2 regions of the Pseudoalteromonas sp. 2CM39R genome follow, and region 1 is predicted to be linked to the other one. Evidence: riboswitches for the same ligand, from Rfam matches in the RefSeq annotation. Region 1 holds a riboswitch; the other holds the start of a gene.
The links. Region 1 has a riboswitch for cobalamin ahead of MTF66_RS23590 (ABC transporter ATP-binding protein). Riboswitches for the same ligand answer to the same signal wherever they lie in the genome.

Region 1 (8,036 bases):
CCTACTAGGTGAGCAAACACACCCCCTTTATCAATATCAGCAATAATAATAACCGGGCAATCGACCTTTTCGGCGTAGCCCATATTGGCGATATCGTTTGCGCGTAAGTTAATTTCAGCTGGGCTACCAGCCCCTTCAACCAACAATAAGTCAAAGCGTTTAGCTAAACGGTTATGCGAGGTTAATACCGCTTCCATAGCCACTTTTTTATAGTCATGGTAAGAGTCGGCTTCCATATTGCTAATAGCCCTACCATGAATAATAACTTGCGCGCCGGTATCACTATTGGGTTTGAGTAATATCGGGTTAAAGTCTATTTCAGGTGCAACTTTTGCCGCAACGGCTTGTAATGCTTGTGCTCTACCAATTTCACCGCCATCATGAGTTACGGCACTATTAAGCGCCATATTTTGCGGTTTAAACGGCGCAACATTAACACCTTGATTAGCAAACACTCTGCAAAGTGCTGCAACCAGGGTACTTTTACCTGCATCTGAGGTAGTGCCTTGTACCATTAGTGTTTTCATTATTGAACCACCAGCTGACGCTTACGAAAATACAATATACTTAAAAAGAATAGACTGCCGATAGCCGCCGTGATCACTCCGATTGGCAACTCTTGATTACTTAATAGTGAGCGAGCGAGCACATCGACCCACACCATAAATATTCCCCCGACTAATCCGGTCATTAATAATCCAACGCGGCTACCTTGAGAGATAAAAAAGCGCACTATGTGTGGCACCATCAAGCCAACAAAACCAATACCACCACAGTTGGCAACTAACACGGCCGTGATCAACGAACTTAAAATAAGCATTAAAATTCTAAAACGATGTACTCTTACGCCAAGCGTTGTCGCACTTTCATCGCCTAACAACATGGCGTTAAGCTGACGCCTAAAACCCAACATGATTATTGTACAGACTATAATGACTAAGACAGGTAGCAGCAGCGACTGCCACTGTGCTTTAGCAAAACTACCTAAAGTCCAAAATAAAATAGCCGCGACCGCTTGTGGATCGCTCCAATAAAGTAGCAAACTAGTAAAAGCACTAAATAAAAATGATAGGGCTACCCCCGCCAATAACATCGATTCAACTTGGGCATTACGCTGGCTGCCAGCAATTAAAATTAATAATCCCATCGCCACTAAACTACCGGTTAATGCCGCCCCAGATAGCGCAATACCCGCCCCAGCTCCCACAAAAGACATTAGTATAACCACACCTAATGAAGCGCCGGACGAAATACCAAATAAATAAGGATCTGCTAAGGGGTTACGGGTGACTGTTTGTAGTATTAAACCTGCAATCGCTAAGCCACTCCCAGCTAAAAAAGCCAGTAAAGTACGTGGCATTCTTAATTCAATAATAATACGGCTGGTAAATGAAGCCTCGTTTGAAAAGGTTAAGCTTTGATAAACATCTGCGAGCGACGTGGGTGCCGCACCAAAACTCAGTGCAATAAATAAACTTAATAGTGCGCATAGTAGCGCAGCGATTAATGCAACGGTATGGTTAGAAAAAACCGTCATATTATTGGTATCCATAATAATAAGTAATATGAGGAATAGCCTCACCCGAAGCAGCTACTTGAGGGTGAGTGCTCACTTGTGCACAAACGCCAAACACCTCATCCAGCATCTGCTCAGTGACCACTTTATTTGGCTTACCTGCATCAACAACTTTTCCATTTTTAATAACCACTAACTCATCACACATAGCAGCAGCTAAATTTAAGTCATGAAATGACGCAAATACCGTGATCCCTAGAGATTTAGCCAGCTCCATCAGTTGAATTTGATATTTCACATCAAGGTGACTAGTTGGTTCATCCATAATAAGAAGTTGCGGTTGCTGCACAATAGCGCGGGCAATAAAGGCTCGTTGCTTTTCACCGCCAGATAGCGAATCAAATAATTGAGTACTATGAGATTCAAGCCCCACATGGCTAATAGCCTGAGCTATTTTTTGTTTATCTGCTTGGGTGGTCGAACTGAATAACGTTTTATGTGGCGTAAGCCCTAGAGCCACAACATCGAATAACGAGAGGTTAAATTGCGACGGTGTTTCTTGGAGCACAACGGCAACTTGCTTGGCGTAGTCTTCGCTTTTTAGTTGCCAAATATCGGTGTTATTAAATTTAACCTCTCCCGCTGACGGCTGATTAAATCGATACAAGCACCGCAGTAAACTCGATTTTCCCGCACCATTAGGACCAATTAAGCCAACAAACTTGCCACGCTCAATACTCACATTAATATGCTCAAGGATTAAGGTGTTACCCACTCGCCAAGAGACATTATTAACGGTTAGAAGTGCAGTTTTTTTAGCGGTTTGAGTGTGCAAAAAATTATCCTAGGCAGAGAAAACCCACACTCAGTACCACAAGTACCAAAAAGAAAATGAGTTAACCCGCTCGTTATATGAAGTTTTAAGGCACTTGTATCTGACTTACAGTAAAACTGTTCACAGTTACGGGTATAGTTGAGGAGTTTCACCTCATTCCAAATGCTTGGCTATTATGCGCAGATAAGTAAATAATTTAAAGCAAAAAAAACCGCACTCAGCTGAGTGCGGTTAAAAGGGAGTGTTTTAACTAAGTATTAGTTAAAACTTATATTCCATACCTAAACCTAGGTAATCTTGGTCAACGTTGTTGTCCATATCAAAACTTGAGTAAAAGCCAAATACCTTAAGGTTTTTGTTTAGCTTGTGATCAACACCTACCGATACTGCGCTTTTATCATCGCTGTCATCAAAATCCATTGTTTGATATTGCACTTTAAAAGTGTTGCTACCCATTAGGTAAGCTGCATTCAATAAGTAACCGTCAGCCTCAGCGCTACCGTCTACTTTTTCTTGTGTTTGGTACATTGCGCCAAGTCTAAAGTCTTCAATTTTACCTTGAACTGTTGCACGTACTACGTCGTAACCATTTACTTCACTATCAGCAGCAACAGCAGCATATACAGCGCTCTTTTTAAGACCTGCATCGCCGTAAGTTAATGCCACTGAGTAACCATTTTTGGCATCTTTATCGTCTTCTGCAATAAATGAAGCTAACACTTTAAAGCCTTCATATGAGTTTGAAGCGTAAGATACTGAGTTACCTAAACGGTTTTCACCTTTAAACGTATTTTTAATATCACCTTCAAGGTCATTAAATAAATCAAGTTTACCTTGCGCCTGCTTTAGCGCGGTATCGTTACGGCCTATTACTACCTGACCAAATGAACCTTTAAAACCTACATATTGATTACGCGCTGAAATATTATCTTTATCGCCTTTTGAGTCAGCGTCCGACACATCAACCTGAAACTCAAACTTATAAACAGCTTCTAAACCGTCTGAAATTTTTTCAGACCCCTTAAGTCCGAAACGAGATGCATTACTTTTAATTTCAGTAAACGACCCTTCTCCATCATCAGATGATTGAACGGTTACATTCGCTTTACCGTAAATGTCTACTTCTGCAAGCGCATTAAAAGATAAACCACTAAGTAAGGCTAGGCATAGGCTCGATTTTGCAAATTTCATGTTATTTCCTCGATAAACACAATAGACTAATTTTTAAAACAGCAGCAGTGTGTCACCGCTAAATGACAAAAATATTACAAAGGACATATTTTTGTCTTTTTAAGTTAATAAAACTGCATTAAATCTGAAATCAAAATAACATCTAAAATATACCGTCTAACGACTACTTACTTTGTTTCAGTAAACTCGGTGTCATTTGCGACAGCAAATTAACCAGAGTTTCTATTAACTCTTTCTGTTCGTTATCTCTATGATAGGCAACAAATACATCTCTTGACGTATTTTCTACCCCTTTTACATGAAAAAGTTCGCCTTTTTCTAAATGGTCTTTAACTAATACCTGTGGAATAAACGCACTGCCGCCACATTGCAGTATTAAATCAAGCGCTATACGTCCGGTACTGGTTCTAAAATAAGGCGGCGTTTTACCGGTAAACTGACGCGCATGCCAAAGAGAAAACGTAGTTCCCCAATCAACATAAACATATTGATTATCAAAAAAGTTATCGCCTGTTGCGGTATCGTAGCCACTAACCGGAATAATAGGTAGTTCACAAATTCGTTCAACAACGAGTTCGTCTACTTTTGGTGGATCAAATAAAATGGCTAGATCAAGGGTGCGCTCTAATAGTAATCGAGTACTCTCTTGTTGTGCTTTTACCTCTGCCACCAAAGATACACCGGGCATAGCCGATACTATATTTGTAATACCAAACTGTAAAAACGCATCCCAAATATTAGGAGTCCCAGCCAAGCTGATTTGCTTATGCATATTATCTGCAAGTGCAACATCCACTTTGGCCCTTTGCATTCCAGTAATAATCATTTGTGCATGCGGCAACAAGCGCTCACCCGGAGCCGTTAGTTGAATATTATTGCGCTGGCGAATAAATAAATTTACGCCTAAGCCCTGCTCTAATTGACGAATTCGAAAACTCACTGCAGACTGCGTTATGTATAGGTTTTCTGCCGCTTTACCAAAATGGCGAGTACGCACCACTTCAACAAATGTTTTTAATAAATCTATGTCCAATTTTTTATCCTCACGATAAAAATTTTTTGTTTAAAAAAATAGCGATTATGACCCATACTCCAGCTAATAATTGGTATGAGGGTACAGCTATGAGCAATGATATTTCACTACTTCGTCAAGCATTTGTTAGTCAACGTCAGTTTTATGATGATCAAAACTTTCCACGCGGATTTAGCCGCAGCGGACACTTTACCTTGTTAGAGGCAAGTATTTTAGAACAGCACGGTGTTGTTTTAAAAAGTTTGTATAACAAAACAGTTGAGCCGCAAAACGAATATCAACAACAATTTGTAAATGCAATAAGTGGCATCATAGAGCCAAGTAACCCCATTGAGCGAGCATGGGTTAAATACTTAAAGCTAACAACCTGCAAAACAAAATTTCATACATTATTTGGTCGCTCAAAAATTTCAGGGCCAACACCAATCAGCCAAGATTATTATTCTGAGGCTGACAATCTATAAGTCATTACAATAGTTGCTTTTTGGCGTTTTAGCAGTTACAACTTGTATAAGCAAACACTTTTGCAAAATTTAAACAAGGCTGTTACGTGACGCACAGAATACTTATTATTGAAGACACCCCTACTATTGCGCGAGTGCAAAAGCATATCGCGCAAAAAGCGGGCTACGAGGTTGATATTGCTCAGTCGCTGGCTGAGACTAAAGAGCTGATAAGTAAACATGCTTACTTTTGCGCAGTGGTAGACTTTATATTACCTGATGCCCCACAAGGGGAAGCGGTTCCCTGCACCGTTGCAGCAGATATTCCTACCATAGTTATGACAGGCAATATCGATAATCAAACTCGCGATACCGTCGAAAAATACCCTATTATTGATTACATTATCAAAGGCAATAAACAAGCTTACGAATATTTAGAAAAGCAGCTTTATCGCCTACCTCGAAATAAGCAGGTAAAAGTACTGGTTGTTGATGATTCAGCTTCAACACGCCAATATATTTGTAATTTATTAACACGTCATAAATATCAAATCTTTCAAGCAGCCGATGGCCTAGAGGCGCTTAAAGAGCTTGAAAACACCCCTGACATCTCTGTGATCATCACAGATAAAGAAATGCCTAACATGGGCGGTATTGAGCTATGTAATGAAATTAGGCGCATTTATAGTAATGACGAAAAAGCTATTATTGGTATCTCAGGCGCTACATCGTCTAATTTGTCTGCCTTATTTTTAAAAAATGGGGCAAATGACTACTTGTATAAACCTTTTAATAGTGAAGAATTTTACTGCCGGTTAAGCCAAAACGTCGATATGCTAGAGCATATCGAAACTATAAAGCGCCAAGCCAATACTGACTATTTAACTAAACTCCCTAATCGCCGTTACTTTTTTGAAGAGGCTAATAAGTCATTAAAGCAGTTTAAAAAAGCAAAAGCACCAGCCATGTTAGCTATGCTTGATATTGACCATTTTAAAGCTATTAATGATACCTATGGCCATGATGCCGGAGATGAAGTGCTTAAAGGGCTTGCGATATGCTTTAATAAATATTTTGAAAACCAATTGGTTGCCCGTTTAGGCGGAGAAGAATTCGCGGTATTTTTTACTGAGCTAACCGAACAGGAAGCGCTAAAACGACTAGAGAGCTTCAGGCTTTTTATTGAGCTTAACAGTCATGAATTCAGTCAAGCAAACATCAAGTTTACGTTATCGATAGGCTTCAGCCACAGTGAAACCTATCAAATTGACGAACTATTAAAACAAGCCGACTTAAAGCTCTACAAAGCAAAAGAGTCGGGTCGTAATAAAGTGGTTTAGTTTTTAAACCACACCAGAGGCTACAATGGCCGCTTTTCTGCGTTTTCGCGATTGATGGTATGAGTCCCAACTAAAAATAGCCAATGCACTCCAAATACACGCAAAGGTAATTACGCGCTCAGCATCAAACACCTCACCATAAAATACCACCGCTAAAATAAACATTAGGCTAGGCCCTATATACTGAAAAAACCCTAACGTTGTATATTGCAAACGCTTAGCCGCGCCGGTAAAACACAGCAGTGGCAGCGTAGTTACTATGCCCGCGCTCACCAATAATACATTGGTTAGCCAATCATTCCCTGGTAAATTTGACGTTTCAGTCGGTACCATTAGCCACCAATAGGTAAGCGCCACGGGTAACAATATTAATGCCTCAATTAAAATCCCAGGCAGAGCATCAACTTGTAGCTTTTTACGTAATAGGCCATATAGTGCGAAAGATGTTGCTAATGAAAACGCTACCACGGGGAATGAGCCAAAACTAATTAGCTGTAACAGCACGCCTGTAAAAGCTAAAGCAACAGCAGCACCTTGCAACTTACGTAATCGCTCGTTTAAAAACACCATACCAAGCAACACATTTAATAGAGGATTAATGTAGTAACCTAGGCTGGCATCCAACATGTGATTGTTATTGATGGCCCAAATAAACAATCCCCAGTTAAACCCTAGTAAGGTCGAGGTAACAACTAACATCAAAATAAGTTTAGGTTGGATTAAAATGCGTTTAATTTTATCCCAGTAGCTGAGCACACTCACCACCACAATAAGAAACACCACTGACCAAATAACACGGTGCATTAAAATTTCAAATGCTGACACATGTTGGATCATCTTAAAATAAATGGGTGCGAGGCCCCACATAAAAAAAGCGAGGCAGGCAAAAATAGCGCCCTTTCGCTGCTCGGTATCAATCGACATAGTAACCACTTGGTGATTTAAAAGGCCGTCAGTTTACCCCCCTCTCACTTTTTAGCCAACTAAATACGTGCCCGTTCCAAAAGCAATTTGTACTGACTGCTCATTGTGTAACTCCATTCGGCACACACATACTTTATTTCCTGAGCGAATCAGCTTAGCGCTAGCAATAAAAATCTCGCCTTTGCCTGGGCGTAAATAGTCGGTGCGTAAATCTATAGTCCCCAGTGTGGCTAGCCTTTTATGTACACTGGGTAAATCTGCATCGTCTAGTTTTCCGATCACACTGGCAGCAGCAAGCATTCCACCGACATTATCAAGTACCGCCGAAATAACTCCGCCATGGAGAATTTTTTGCGCGGGGTTGCCTATTAATACATCTTGCCAAGGAAAGGAGATTTTAGCTTGTTCAGTACTAAGTGACTCTACCGCTATTTTTAAAAATTGGTTAAAAGGCATATTATTAACAAACAACGCCCCAACTTGTTCAATCAACATTTCTTTATTCATTATTATTCTCTATGTTTTAAGGTGGTACGATGAGTAAAGCACAACTTAAAGCTGTTGTAACCTCCTCGATTATCATTACCGATGTTTACACCAAATAATGAAAGCTAAAGACATCCTGATAAAAAACCACTAAAATAGCGCCGATGAATACACTAACTCCCTCTCCAAATACGCTGGTGCGTAAACCTGAAACTGTACTCAAACAAGTGTTTGGTTACAGCGAATTTCGCGACGGTCAAAGTGCAGT
Region 2 (8,036 bases), on a different contig from region 1:
TGGCCTTAGTGGGCAGCTTTATGTTCTTGCTGGCTATGGGTTACTCAATCAACTTGTTAACTCTTCTGGCACTCGTGCTTGCTATCGGTTTAGTAGTAGATGATGCGATTGTAATGCTTGAGAATATTCACCGCCGTATAGAGCTGGGTGAACCACCACTACTGGCAGCATTTCGTGGTGCCCGTGAAGTTGGCTTTGCGATTATTGCCACCACACTCGTACTGATTGCGGTGTTCGTGCCGCTAGTGTTTATGGATGGCCGTATTGGTGCCCTATTCACAGAATTTGCGATGGCAGTAAGCGCCGCAGTGTTCTTCTCGAGTATTACCGCATTAACCCTATCTCCGGCGCTCTGCTCAAAAGTATTAAAAGCTTCAGAAAAAGAAAGCAAGTTTAGCCAGTGGATGGATAGAACCTTTAACAAAATCGAAAATGCCTATCGTAACTCTCTGACTTCAAATATGAGCCGTAAATGGAGCTTGCTACTGACTATGATTTTGGCTGGTGTTGCCAGCTTTATGCTGTTTCAAAAAGTGCCTTCAGAGCTTACGCCAAAAGAAGACCGCGGTACTTTCTTTATCATGATGAGTGGCCCTGAGGGAGCGAGTTATGAAAATAACGCTGCAAACATGGCTAAAATTGAAGAACGTTTAATGCCTTACTCTGAGTCTGGTGAATTGAGCCGAGTGCTTGTTCGTGTACCAGGCTGGGGCGGCCAAGGTGGTGTTGCTATTATTGGTATGGCCGACTGGGATAAACGTAAGCGCTCTACATGGGAAGTAATGGATGAAATCAGCGGTAAAATGACTGAAGTGACCGATGTGCGTGCGTTTGCCATTATGCGCCGTGGTATTGGTGGCGGTGGTTCATCTCGCCCGATTGAATTTGTACTGCAAGGTAACGATTACGACCAACTAGCCGATTGGCGAGACCGTATTATTGAGCGTGCTGAGAAAAATCCAGGCTTGGTAAGAATCGACCACGATTACAAAGAAACATTCCCGCAGTTTTTAATCAACATTGATAAAAACAAAGCCGCTGATTTAGGGGTTTCTGTATCGGATGTAGGCCGCACGCTAGAAACCATGTTAGGGCAACGCCGCGTAACGACCTTTATCGACCGTGGTGAAGAATACGATGTGATTTTAAAAGGCACCAAAGAAGACTTTGCTAATCCGACTGATATCTCAAATATCTATTTAAAATCACGCAGTGGTGAATTAGTGCCGCTAGATAGCTTAATTAGCTTAAAAGAAGAAGCCACCGCATCGCGTTTAAACCGTTATAACCGTATGCGCGCAATTACTTTAAGTGCGAACTTAGCAGATGGTTATACCCTAGAAGAAGCGCTTAACTTCTTAAATCAAGTGGCAGCAGAAGAAAACGACATCGACGGCGCAATTGACTACAAGGGTGAATCTCAGCTGTTCTATGAAGGCGCATCTGCAATGACCTATGTATTCATTCTGGCACTGACTGTTACCTTCTTAGTACTCGCAGCACAGTTTGAAAGCTTTATTCACCCATTTGTGATCATGCTTACTGTGCCACTTGGTTTAGTGGGTGCACTATTTGGCTTGTGGTACACCGGACTTACTCTGAATATTTACAGCCAAATTGGTATCGTAATGCTGATAGGTTTAAGTGCGAAAAACGGTATCTTGATTGTTGAGTTTGCAAACCAGCTGCGCGATAAAGGCGTTGAGTTTAACGAAGCGATTAGCCAAGCTGCGACACAACGTTTACGCCCAATTATTATGACCTCACTAACCACAGTGATGAGCTCGGTACCGCTAGTTCTTGCAAGTGGCCCAGGTGCAGAAAGTCGCATGGTAATTGGTGTGGTGGTATTTACAGGTGTTATTGTTGCAACCTTACTAACCTTGTTCGTAGTACCTGCAGCATACAGCGCACTTGCCCGAAATACCCAGTCGCCTGAGTACTTACAGAGCAAGTTAGAACAACAAGCAAAAGACAAGCCGTTAGAAGAAATTTAAACGAGCTTGAGCTTTAACAAAACGCCGTCTTTACGGCGTTTTGTTTTTTCGGCTATAGTCAGCAAAACGGTAAGGGAGTGAAATATGGATAACAACATACAAATCGCCACTTTTGGCGGCGGCTGCTTTTGGTGTATTGATGCCGCATTTAGACGCGTAAAAGGCGTGCTTAATGTCAGTTCTGGCTATGCTGGCGGTGAGATTGAAAACCCTAGTTATCAACAAATCTGTACCGGCTTAACGGGTCACGCTGAGGTGGTTCAGCTTGATTTTGATAGCAGTATCGTGAGCTATAACACCCTACTTGAAATGTTCTTCACTTTACACGATGCCACACAATTAAACCGCCAAGGTAATGATGTCGGCACCCAGTATCGAAGTGTTATTTACTATCATGATGAAAAGCAAAAAGCAGAATCTCAAGCCATGATTGATGCCTTACAAAAGCAAATTCGTGAGCCGATTGTCACCGAGCTTAGCCCGCTTACAAACTTTTACCCTGCAGAGCAGTACCATCAAGACTATTACAATGAAAACCCAAATCAAGGTTATTGCAGTATTCTGATTGCCCCTAAGCTTGCAAAGTTCGAACAGTATTACGCAGATAAACTAAAATGAAAAAAGCCCGCTAAGTAGGTAGCGAGCTTTTAGACGCAGAACTAATAATAACGCTGAGCTTGTTTTAACTTAAGACTAATGACATCAACGGGCAAATTAATGTCAACTACTCGCTATAAGTAAACAACTCAGCAGACCTTAGTGGTTATTAGAACTGATAGCGGGCACCTACAAACAGGCGACGCTCGGCCGTGTTGTAGTAATAAAATTCGTCGTTGATGTAATCACCATCTAGATCTGTACCATAGGCATCAACGGCGTTGTACTCTTTATCGAATAGGTTTTCTACACGTAGTGACACAGTTAAGTTGTCAGTTGCTTGGTAGTGACCTACTAAATTCCATAACGTATACGAAGGTAAGTGCGTTAACTTGCCATCACGGTCACCACGGTATTGCATATCGATACCGGCATCAAAATCCCCCCATGCTTTGTTTAATGACCAATTCACACTGTGATTTGACACATAGGTTAGTGACTGACCTGTCTCAGTATCTTCCGCTGAAAGATAGGTAAAGTTAAAGCTGTGATCAAAGCCAAATACTTGGTTTTTAAAGCTAAACTCAACACCCTCGTGGCGAGCTTCGTTTATATTGGTTGGGATCCACTGCCCTGATGCATTTGGTGCCCAAGCGATTTTGTTGTCGATTTCGCTGCGGAAAATCGCAATATCTAAGCTGATATCATTCACATTGAGTGATAAACCAAGCTCTTGGTTATCTGATGTTTCAGGATTTAACTCTGGGTTACCTGAGCCTGGGTAATATAAGTCATTAAATGTTGGAGATTTAAAACCCGTACTTTGACTTACGCGGAATGTAGCGATGTCATTTAAGTGATAGCCAACAGCTGCGGTGTAAGTTGTTTCATCATCAAACTGCTGATCATCATCTTGGCGAACGGTTAGGTTTGCCAGCACTTGTTCGTCGTCATAATAAGCGCCAACAAACGCAGCGAATACTTCACGGCTGTCTTTTAAGTAAGTACCAGAGTTAGTGTTCACTTCATCTTTATACCAATTCAAACCGCCACTAAGAGTCAGAGCTTGATTGAAAAAGTATTGGCCATTGTAATCGATTTGCTCACGCTCAGTTTCAAACTTATCGACCACCGTTGCGCCTGTGTAATCAATACGTGAGTCATCTGAACTATCACTTGATATTGCAATATCAATGGCATGGCTGTGTTTTTCGAAAGCTTTTTTCCAACCTAGTGAAGCTTGGTAATTTTCGAATTCACCTTTTTCTACAGTGCTGTCTGCAGGGCTATAAGCGCTATCGTATTTTGCTTCGCCTTCTGAGTATTGTGCTTGCGCTAAAAACTCACCTAACTGCTCATTTTGATAACCTAGATTAAAGCCAAGGTTTTTGTTCTCGTAGCCGTCTTCATCTGGGGCTAAGCCTTGCAGAACATCAAATCCATCTGTTTTTTCATAACCAGCATTAACTGCAACATCAACACCCGCAAACTGGCCACCTGTCGCTACTTGGTACTCTTGGTAAGAGTCTGAGCCAAAAGTAACATCTAAGGTCGTATTTTGTGCTTTACGCGTAATGATATTAATCACACCAGCTAGCGCATCAGAACCATATACAGCAGCACGTGAGCCTTTAATTACTTCAACACGCTCAATACTGTTTAAAGGAATATTGCTAATACTTTTATAGCCAAGTGTTGCAGAGCCGGTGCGTACACCATCAATTAAAATAAGTGTATGACGAGAACTTGCACCACGTAATGACACACCTGAGCTTTGCCCAAAACCACCATTGGCATTAATTTGAAAGCCTGCTTGGGTGGCCAGTAAGCTTGGTAAGTCACGAACATAGCTTGCTTCAATATCAGCACGGTCAATGACAGTAACGCTGGCTAATACATCATTAATTGATTGTTCGAATTTATTGGCAGTAACTGTGATATGCTCGATTGATTGCTCGTCAGCAGATACAGAAAAAGACAACGCAGCAGCAACCGCTACGCCTAACGCAGATTTATTTAGCATGATATCCCCTAGCCTGTGCCCACCGCACACGCGAATAGTAAGTTACTTCAAGGCCGGTCTCCGGACTCTGTACATGCATGGCATATACATTACCGTTGCGGGGGCAGTGTTGGCATTGTTTTCTCCCTGAAAACGCACCGACTTCCCGATTATCTTGCGACTATTTCACCCTTTGAAATAAAACGTATCTGAAGATACAGCAAGCACCTCGAAAATAGGCCGTTATTGTGATGATTTTGGGGAAGAAAGTCAATGGACGGCTATACTGCTAAAATAAAGTTTTAAGCTTTAAGCTGTAAGCCGAAAGTAAAAAAGCCAATCAGCGAGGCTGATTGGCTTTTATAAAACAATGATTACCAGAAATACTCATGAGGTTTCGAGTTTCCTAACGGAAAAACAATTCCTTCTGGGTCAGCACCATTCAGCACAAGCTTACAAAGAGTTTTATTTAAACGTCTTCTTGGCTTGGTCATCGTCATTTTCACCCACCAGCTTGGTGTTTGTTGGTAAAAATAAGTACTGTGTGGGCCTGTATATTTTCTGTTTATTTTACCGTGTTTATTACGATCTATTGCTTTGTTTTTTACTGACATAAATATCCTCTAGCTGAAAATAGCTAGAAGATATCTTTTTCTCTGTAACCTAATATTTGTCTCAAAATACGCTCCTTGTAAAGTTCAGAAACTTGTAGGCTTATAGCTTAAAACTTACAGCTTAAAGCTAAAAACATAGAGTATTAATCGCGGAAGTTTTTGAACTGGAATGGTTGACCTAAATCAGCAGTACGAACAACTTGCATTGCTTCTTGTAAATCATCACGCTTTTTACCAGTTACACGTAATTCTTCACCTTGAATAGCAGCTTGTACTTTGATCTTTGAGTCTTTGATTAACTTAACGATTTTCTTCGCTACGTCTTTTTCAATACCTTGCTTAAGAGCAACGTCACGCATTACGTATTTACCGCTACGCGACTCATCTTTAAGCTCAAGGCTAGATACATCTAAACCACGCTTTGAAATTTTCGCAGCAAGAATATCAAAAAGCTGCATAACTTGTTGTGGTGCTTCTGCTTTTAACTTAATTACTTTGTCACTTAGTTCGATTGATGCATCAACACCACGAAAATCAAAACGCGTCTCTAGTTCACGCTTTGCATTATCTACTGCATTCTGCGCTTCGTTCATTTCTACTTCAGAAACAATATCAAATGAAGGCATGGGGTTCTCCTAACATAGTCTTTTTTAAATTCATTTATGGTTGGCAATTATAACGCTTATTTATAGATTCTTTCTATTTTTATCCAACTTGTTCAGGTGCGATGCAAAAATTGTTTGATATACTGGCCATTCAATTTCGGCATTTTTAGGGTTTATTGTGACAAGGCGTGTTTACCAAGTTATCTTTTTAGCCAGCATTATTGGCTTTACAATTTTATTTGCCAAAGAAATTAAAGGGGTGAGCAACCTCTTTCCACACGTTGATAAAGTGGCGCATTTTGGTATTTTCTTTGTACTGGCCATGGTGATGGATAAAGCCTTTAAATTGCCACTTATGGTGCAAATTTTACTGTTAGCCGGATATGGTGCAGCCATAGAGTTTATGCAAGATATGCTGCCTTACCGTCAAGCTTCGGTTGGGGATTTTGTCGCTGACTTTATTGGTGCTGTAAGTTACTTTATCATTAAACTTGGTTTTCATTTAGGTAGTAAGCAACGTAATGGCTAACATTTTAATTGTTGGCGACGGTGCGATTGGCTTATTGTTTAGCCATTTTTTATCTGCGCAACATGACATTACATTACTGACCCGTAAGCCGACCCTGACCACGCGTTTTTATCAAGCGAGTAATGGTAAATCACACCCTATCAAAGCCCGTATCATTAATCACAAAGAGCTAAGTCAATCAGCCCCCTTTGACTTGGTGTTAATAACAGTAAAAGCATTTCAGGTGCAAACTGCCTTTGGACAAGTAAAACCTTACCTCAGTAAAGCATGCCAAATCGTTCTTTCTCACAACGGCATGGGGAATGTCGATGAGCTCAATGCCCAGCTTTTAAACACGCAAGGGTTAGCGTTTTTAACAACGCGTTTAGCTGGTTTTAAAACAGCGCCTTATAGTGTGAGCCATACAGGTAATGGCGAAAGCGTGTTAGGTGCATGTAATACAGCTGCAAGCGAAAACCTCGGTGAACTTAAGCAGCAGTTTAGTTACTTACCACACTTTTCAGTGAGCGATGATATTCACTCATTGCGATGGCAAAAACTGTTAGTGAATATTGCTATTAACCCGTTAACAGCGATTCATAACGTAAAAAATGGCCAGCTACGTGCACCGCAATTTAGCACGCGCATAATCAATTTACTTAGTGAAGCGTGCCTGGTAGCTAATAAACAAGGGGTTAAAGTAAAACTCAGCGAGGCGCTGGATCAAGCCTATTCTGTGATGACAGCCACCGCTGAAAACTTTTCTTCTATGCAGCAAGACATCAGCCATAATCGAGAATCAGAAATTGATGCAATTTGTGGTTATGTGTGCGAGCAAGGCGCTAAGTTAGGGGTAAAAACTCCCTATAATCAGGCCATGCTGAGCATGGTAAAAATAAAAAGTTAATTAGCTGCTAGTTACTAGGGGAAAGGAGAAAGAGTAAAGTTACTTGCTTCTCGTTTCTCGTAATTATTTCAGGCATTAAAAAAGCGCGAACATGTCGCGCTTTTATTACCATCCCTTACGGACGATACACTTTTACGTTGCTAAAACCTTCTTCGTGCAAGATCAGCGCTTGTAGCTGGCTCATCACACCTTTAGCACAATATAAGTAATATTCTTTATCTTTTGGTAAGTCACCAAATTTAGTCGCTAAGCGGAAGAAAGGTAAATGCACAACTTCAATACCTTCAAGCTCTAGTGGGTTTGCATCTTCTTCTTCAGGTGAGCGAATATCAACAACAACCGCTCCTTTAGGTAAATCAGATACAGACTCAGCTTCTTTAACTTCTTCTTTTGCTTCGGTGTCAATATCGCGAATATCCATCACACGCGCATTTTCAACAACTGTATTTAGCACGTCGAAGTCAAACTTAGCTTCTTCGGCAAGAATGGTTTTGATTTTAGCTTTAACCGTTGGCTTTTTAGAAATTACGCCACAGTATTCAGGCATGCTTTCTGCCATTTCAGCCGTGCCGATTTGACGCGCAATATTGATTATATCTTGCTTGTCGTGTTGGATTAACGGGCGAATGATTAAAGTTTCTGTCACACGGTCAATCACACTCAAATTAGCCAATGTTTGGCTTGATACCTGACCAATACTTTCGCCTGTTACCAGTGCTTGTACACCTAGTTTTTCTGCAACTTGGCTACCGGCACGCATCATCATACGCTTAAGCACAACACCCATTTGACTGTTTTCAACGTTC

Region 2: linked by a shared signal. The riboswitch ahead of MTF66_RS20995 (TonB-dependent receptor domain-containing protein) and the one ahead of MTF66_RS23590 (ABC transporter ATP-binding protein) in region 1 are both predicted to bind cobalamin.

What each region holds. Positions count from the first base shown of each region.
Region 1 covers NZ_JALNTM010000011.1:247,023-255,058, reverse strand. Annotated here, with positions in the region: gene MTF66_RS23600 (cobyric acid synthase) at 1-527, opposite strand, end outside; gene MTF66_RS23595 (iron ABC transporter permease) at 527-1,537, opposite strand; gene MTF66_RS23590 (ABC transporter ATP-binding protein) at 1,539-2,351, opposite strand; cobalamin riboswitch at 2,425-2,555, opposite strand; gene MTF66_RS23585 (porin) at 2,613-3,542, opposite strand; gene MTF66_RS23580 (LysR family transcriptional regulator) at 3,706-4,575, opposite strand; gene MTF66_RS23575 (DUF413 domain-containing protein) at 4,665-5,039, shown strand; gene MTF66_RS23570 (response regulator) at 5,126-6,358, shown strand; gene rarD (EamA family transporter RarD) at 6,362-7,282, opposite strand; gene MTF66_RS23560 (thioesterase family protein) at 7,334-7,789, opposite strand; gene recQ (DNA helicase RecQ) at 7,933-8,036, shown strand, end outside.
Region 2 covers NZ_JALNTM010000009.1:279,079-287,114, reverse strand. Annotated here, with positions in the region: gene MTF66_RS21005 (efflux RND transporter permease subunit) at 1-1,997, shown strand, start outside; gene msrA (peptide-methionine (S)-S-oxide reductase MsrA) at 2,082-2,615, shown strand; gene MTF66_RS20995 (TonB-dependent receptor domain-containing protein) at 2,764-4,617, opposite strand; cobalamin riboswitch at 4,651-4,805, opposite strand; gene MTF66_RS20990 (hypothetical protein) at 4,971-5,210, opposite strand; gene MTF66_RS20985 (YajQ family cyclic di-GMP-binding protein) at 5,354-5,836, opposite strand; gene MTF66_RS20980 (VanZ family protein) at 5,994-6,344, shown strand; gene MTF66_RS20975 (ketopantoate reductase family protein) at 6,337-7,230, shown strand; gene thiI (tRNA uracil 4-sulfurtransferase ThiI) at 7,346-8,036, opposite strand, start outside.